Regions from separate parts of the Inediibacterium massiliense genome, predicted to be linked through region 3. Evidence: riboswitches for the same ligand, from Rfam matches in the RefSeq annotation. Region 3 holds a riboswitch; each other region holds the start of a gene.

Region 1 (2,278 bases), 170 kb from region 3:
AATGTTAGGGGTTATGTTTATAGATCTGGATAAATTCAAATTTGCCAATGATCTTTTAGGTCATGCAGCAGGAGATGAATTATTGAAAAAAGTTGCTAAAAGAATGCAACAAAGTATAAGGAAAAATGATTTGGTAGTTCGAATAGGTGGAGATGAATTTATGGTTTTAGTAGATGGCTTTTATTTAAAAGATGAAGTGATACAGATTGCAGATAGAATTTTAGGTACTTTTTCCAAAGCTTTTTGTATAAAGAATAGGGAAGTATTTGTAACTTGTAGTATAGGTATTTCCATTTTTCCAGACCATGGGATAAATATAGAAGAGATTCTAGAACGTGCGGATATAGCCATGTATGAAGCAAAAAATAATGGGAGAAACAACTATAAAATATATGATGAAAAAATGGATGAAAATATTCTGATTCAAAAAACAGTCCATTTTTAATGAGCTAAGCTTGCTAAAATATACTTTGTCAACAGTCTGAACAGTTCATTTTTAATGAACTGTTTTTTTAATGTATAGGTAGAATATATGTAATAGGTAAAAATATGAAAATGGATTATATTTCTTATTAATTTATACATTTTTTTATTGATTTTGACAAATACTAATGGTATTATGACATTATTATCAACTAATAATATTATGAGTAATAAGAAAAATTAAATTATAAAATATAGGTATGAATTAAATTTTAATTCATAAAAGGGAATTGGGTGAGACTCCTAAACTATCCCGTAGCTGTATTAGAAGAGTTTAAGTATACAATGCCACTTTTAAAAAGGGAAGGCGTACTTAAATGATGATTCTTAAGTCAGAAGACCTGCCTATATTTTGCACGATCAACTCTACGAGGAATAGAGAAGGTGTCATCATATTTAGTTTGCCAATTTTTAAAATTGTGTATGATGGATTATGTTTACCTTTTAACAAACTTGTTAAAAGGATTTTTTGATTGGAGCATAAAGGAATAAAAAGAAACAATACTATAAAATAAAGAGGTGATTGCATGTCAAAAAAATATCAAATTTCTTTAGGAATATTTTTGGCCTTATTATTCATACCTAAAACTGTATTTGCAATGCATATTATGGAAGGGTTTTTACCTCCTGTATGGGCAATTTCATGGGGAGGATTGTGTATACCATTTGTTGTAGCAGGGTTATTTTCTATTCACAAAAAAACAAAATCCAATCCGCGTATCAAAATGCTTATTGCAATGGCAGGAGCTTTTGCTTTTGTATTGTCTGCTCTTAAAATTCCATCAGTAACAGGAAGTTGCTCTCATCCAACAGGAGTAGGCTTGGGAGCTATACTCTTTGGACCAGCAGTTATGAGTGTTTTAGGATTGATTGTTTTGATTTTTCAAGCTTTATTACTTGCCCATGGGGGACTAACAACTCTTGGAGCAAATACTTTTTCAATGGGTATTGTAGGACCTATTGTATCTTATGTATTATATAAGGTTTTAAAGAAAATGAATGTGTCTCAATCAATTTCTATATTTATTGCAGCTGCTGTTGGAAATTTGATGACTTATATTACTACTTCTATTCAACTTGCATTAGCTTTTCCAGATCCAACAGGAGGATTTATATTATCCTTAGGAAAGTTTATGGGTATTTTTGCTGTGACACAAATACCACTTGCTATTAGTGAAGGAATTTTAACAGTTATTGTATTTAATCTTTTGACAAATTATAATAAAGATGAATTATTAGAGCTAGATGTAATTTCTAAGGAGGCATAAACATGAAAAAAAATAAAAGTATCATGAAAAAAAATATGATATTAGGATTTCTTGTAATAGTAATTGCTGTTACACCTCTTTTGTTTTTAAAAAATGCTTCCTTTGAAGGAGCAGATGCTCAAGCAGAAAATACCATTTCAGAGGTAGATGCTAATTATAAGCCATGGTTTTCTCCTATTTGGGAACCTCCAAGTGGAGAAATTGAAAGCTTATTGTTTTCTTTACAAGCAGCTATAGGAGCAGGATTTATAGGATATTATTTTGGATATGTCAAAGGCAAAAAAGGAAATAAGAAGAGTCAAGAACTATGATTTCAATAGATAAATTAGCTTATACATCTACCCTAAGAAGAGTAAATCCATTAGAAAAATTTATATTTGTTTTATCTACTATGATGATATGCCTTATCTGTAATCATATGATAGTTTCTATTGCTGTACTTTTTACTATGTCTTTTATGACTGTTGTAAGAGGAAAAATAAATTTTAAATTATATTTAAAATTTATGAGTATTCCATTGGCTTTCT
Region 2 (2,278 bases), on a different contig from region 3:
CTTCGTATTTAGCAATATAGGTATAGGAGTCTTTATGTTTTTGAGGATTATAATTTTTTTTAGATTTAATATGTCCTACTTTAGATTTTTCTTGAATCCATTGTAATAAATTTAAAGTAGTAGAAGCAATAGTAATGCAGGGAGATGGAAATTGATTTTTGTGAAATTTAATGAGCATGATACTTCCTTCTCCATCGATAATACCAGCGATATAAGATTTTTCACAGTCCAACATGCAGAAAACCTCCAAACGTATGTTCTAATATTAGTTTGATATTAATTGATTGAAAATATGTATTAGATTTATAAATATTTAATAGACTTAGTTAAGCTTTTAGTATTAGAAAAGGGGAATTGTATCATAAGTGACGGCGGTTTTTTGGAAAACAGTTTTAATTGAAATAATAGTTCGAAACTAATATACTATTACTATTAGATAAAAAGTTCAACATCTTTGGAAGGAGCATAATTTGATGAATATGTTTAAAGAAGACATTAAGTTTGGACTTATGTCAATAGAATAGACACAGAAAGTTTAACTATTTATGCTACTCTCAAAGCAGCTTCATATACTGATTGAGGGGTCATATAATCAATTGAATTTATAGTGTACCAAGATTCAATATATTCAAAGATTGCTCTGCTAGCTATTTTGAAACCATAATATTTATGATGATGTATTTCTTCTTTCTTTAAAGCATAATGGAAAGATTCAATACATGTAAAAATGAACTTATTAAGCAATATCGTTTTGATACTGACGAGCTTCTTGATGAAGCTGTTAATGACTATGTTTACGAATGGTATAATTTTTTGAGACCACATACTCATAATCAAGGAAAGACACCCTTTGAGGCTAGGTATGGAAATCAAAACTAGCACATAATGTTACATTTTGCTTAACCAGAACAATTGACTTATAGACAAACATATTAGAATCATATATAATTAGGAAATATGAATTGAATATTTATGATACAGGTCCATAAAAGAAGTTTATGGATAATTGGGAAGATAGGTGAAAATCCTGCACGGTCCCGCCGCTGTAATAGTGGAGCTATTTATGTTTAGCCACTGCCTTAATAAGGTGGGAAGGTATAAATAGTGTTGAAGCTTAAGTCAGAAGACCTGCCTGTATTAATTTGCTAATAACTTTACGGATGATAGGGGTTGCAAAATGAAGTGTACTTGTACTATTACTATTATGATTTCATTGTAGATTAAAGCCACTTATCTATGAGATAAGGTGGCTTTTTTGATGTTTTTAAAGAAACATTGAGATAATGTAAGTAAAGATCTATTTTATTTAATTCAGCAAAATACAAGAAGTGGTGATGTTCGTTTTAAGTTTTGCAAAATAATAAAAGAGAAGGTTGAAATTATGTTAAATAATAAAACATTAAAAATTGCTTTTTACGGAAAAGGAGGAATTGGTAAGTCTACTATAGCGACTAATCTATCTGCTGCTTTTTCAAAAATTGGATTAAAGGTCTTACATATTGGTTGTGACCCAAAAGGTGATTCTACAAGGAATTTGGCAGGGCAAAAGATTCCAACAGTGATGGAAGTGATTCAAAAAAAGGGGACAAGCATAGAAGAAAAAAATATTGTGCATTATGGATTTAATAATGTTGCATGCATAGAAGCAGGTGGACCAAAGGCTGGAATGGGTTGTGCAGGTATGGGGATAACAACGATGACTGAAGAATTACATACACTAGGAATATTGAATAAGTCATGGGATATTGTTATTTATGATGTGTTAGGTGATGTTGTTTGTGGTGGATTTGCAGTCCCTATGCGTGAAAAATATGTTGATCAAGTATATATTGTATCATCCTCAGAATTTATGTCTATATATGCTGCTAATAATATCCTAAAAAGTGTATGTAGGTTTTCAGATAAAGAAAAGAATATTTTTGGTGGACTTATTCATAATCAAAGAACAGAGAATTCAAAAGTTCATATAATAGAAAACTTTTCAAAGAATACAAACACTAAAGTTTTGGAGAATATCCCCTACACTAATGAAATTGTTTTATCTGAATTAATGGGAAAAACAGTCATAGAAACATTACCTGAATCAAAATCTTACGAAATTTTTATAAGATTAGCTCATGTTATCAAAAACAATAAAAATGTTAATGTACCAAGTCCTATGGATGATGATGAATTAGAGCGATTTAGAAAAGAAATGTTGCATATGGAGATAAAAAAATGAGTATCAATAATATTTCAAACACAAATCATGGTAATGATTTTTTAAGTAAAGTTTTTT
Region 3 (2,278 bases):
TGGCATATTTCCCATTGGTTCTACATTCATACTAAATTGAATTTCTGATTCTAAATTGGGTATCTCAAATTTTATACTACTTTCTGTTTCTCCTTCTTCATTTTGATTAATCACTTTTGCTTCATGTTTTACTTCTTGTCCACCTACACTTATTTTTATATTGCTCATCCAGTCACTTCTCTTTAATAACAAAATCATATATTTCTTTGAATCTTTGACTTGGATTTTTGCTTTCTCTCCTAGATAAGCTCCTGCTATAGATTCTTTATCTTCTTTTTCTTGTAATCCTTTTACTTCTACTTCATATGTTCCATTTTTATCTAATTCTATACTTGGTTTCTCTGGTTTTGGTTCTGGTTTTTCTTCATCTATATCTTCTTTCATAAATTTTAATGTATCTTTATTGGGCACTACTCTAAAAATTGCTGGCATATTTCCCATTGGTTCTACATTCATACTAAATTGAATTTCTGATTCTAAATTTGGTATTTCAAATTTTATGCTACTTTCTGTTTCTTCTTCTTCATTTTTATTAATCACTTTTGCTTCATGTTTTACTTCTTGTCCACCTACACTTATTTTTATATTGCTCATCCAGTCACTTCTCTTTAATAACAAAATCATATATTTCTTTGAATCTTTGACTTGGATTTTTGCTTTCTCTCCTAGATAAGCTCCTGCTATAGATTCTTTATCTTCTTTTTCTTGTAATCCTTTTACTTCTACTTCATATGTTCCATTTTTATTTAGTTCTATAATTGGTTTTTCTGGTTCTGGTTTTGGTTCTAAGTTTTCTTCCTCTTGTTTTTCCTCCATTTTATTTTCTATTTTTACTTGATTTTTATCTAAACTTTCTTGATCTTCTTGTTCTTGCTTTTGATCTTCACTTTTTAAAGTTTCTGCATCTATTTCTATTTTGCTGTCTTCTTTGATCTCTTTATCATTTTTTTCTTTAGATTCTGTTTCCGTCTCCTCTGATTCTTTTTCTATATGAATTGTATCTTGTTTTTCTTGGGTATCGTCTATAACTTCTTCTATATCTTGATCTGATTTTATTTCATTTTCTTCTTTTACATCATCATTATCATTTTCTGCGGTTACCTCTATTCCATCATCTGATTTTTTATCTATATCCTCTATATCTTGCTTTTCTTTATTATTTTCTATAGTTTGTACATCTTCATCAGATTCATCTGATACTTCATGGTCTGTCTTATCCTGACTCTTTTCTTCTTTATCTACACTGCTTACTTCTTGTATAGATACACTCTCTTCATCGGAAATAGCTATTGAAGCTTGAGGTATTCCTCCTATAATCAAAACCATTATTAACAAAATACTAATTCGCCTATGAATGTCTTTAAAAATATTCATAATGTCTCTCCTTTTTTTACATTTTATTTAAATCATAATTCATCCCCTAGTTTTATTTTATAATTCTGCTTTCAGTTACTTATGATTTTAAAAATATAAGTATGTTTATAATCTTATTAAAATCAATATCTATCAATGCTATTTCTAATCACATACTTTTTCATTTGATATTTTATTTATATATCTCCTTCATTTTTTACATAAAATCTCTCCTTTCCTTTTTTAAAATTCATCTAAGGGATGATTGATCATCATATTTATCACTTTTTTCATTTTTTAACACTTATAAAAATAAAAAAGTCTTGACCTCCACAAAAGATCAAGACTTTTTATTCTAAACATACAATATAGACTTATATCCACACTTCTATATTGATAAGTAATGATATATAAGACATATTTTATCTTGCATCTATCCTTTTCTCGGAAGGTCATATGCTACAATTTTTAGGCAGGTCTCCTGACTTATGGATCATCGTTTTTCTTTGTCTTCCCAGCAGTTTCCCAGTGACATATAAAAGAAGTACTTCCCACTTACAGTGGCCGGACCGTTTAGGATTTTCACCTAATTCCCTTTTCATCTTTGAATTTTATATCAAAGAACCTAAAAACAATTATTTAGTTTTTTATAACAGTATCATTCAAGTTTATAAACTTATCTGACTTTACTAGTTTATACCATATGTCATTATTTTTCAACCAATATATTACATTTTTTACATCATCATTTAAAATATTACAAATATATACAAAATCATGATAGCAAATATAAATATTTAGATACAAAATTATCAATCCCATAAAATAAAACACCTGTTAGATTTCTCTAACAGGTGTTTTATCCTAAAGTTAATATGCTTTTGCTACATAAACCATATGTTTTGCTTCTTTTCCACAGAAATGA

What was found. A riboswitch is a leader RNA that binds a small molecule or an ion and turns the genes downstream of it on or off. The one in region 3 is predicted to bind cobalamin.
Region 1: linked by a shared signal. The riboswitch ahead of BN2409_RS04510 (energy-coupling factor ABC transporter permease) and the one ahead of BN2409_RS05285 (NEAT domain-containing protein) in region 3 are both predicted to bind cobalamin.
Region 2: linked by a shared signal. The riboswitch ahead of BN2409_RS11095 (nucleotide-binding protein) and the one ahead of BN2409_RS05285 (NEAT domain-containing protein) in region 3 are both predicted to bind cobalamin.

What each region holds. Positions count from the first base shown of each region.
Region 1 covers NZ_LN876586.1:140,292-142,569, forward strand. Annotated here, with positions in the region: gene BN2409_RS04505 (GGDEF domain-containing protein) at 1-445, shown strand, start outside; cobalamin riboswitch at 663-846, shown strand; gene BN2409_RS04510 (energy-coupling factor ABC transporter permease) at 1,011-1,751, shown strand; gene BN2409_RS04515 (energy-coupling factor ABC transporter substrate-binding protein) at 1,754-2,062, shown strand; gene cbiQ (cobalt ECF transporter T component CbiQ) at 2,059-2,278, shown strand, end outside.
Region 2 covers NZ_LN876587.1:542,128-544,405, forward strand. Annotated here, with positions in the region: gene BN2409_RS11085 (LAGLIDADG family homing endonuclease) at 1-235, opposite strand, end outside; gene BN2409_RS17850 (IS3 family transposase) at 703-879, shown strand; cobalamin riboswitch at 963-1,150, shown strand; gene BN2409_RS11095 (nucleotide-binding protein) at 1,382-2,221, shown strand; gene BN2409_RS11100 (nitrogenase component 1) at 2,218-2,278, shown strand, end outside.
Region 3 covers NZ_LN876586.1:307,400-309,677, reverse strand. Annotated here, with positions in the region: gene BN2409_RS05285 (NEAT domain-containing protein) at 1-1,374, opposite strand, end outside; cobalamin riboswitch at 1,808-1,997, opposite strand; gene proS (proline--tRNA ligase) at 2,224-2,278, opposite strand, start outside.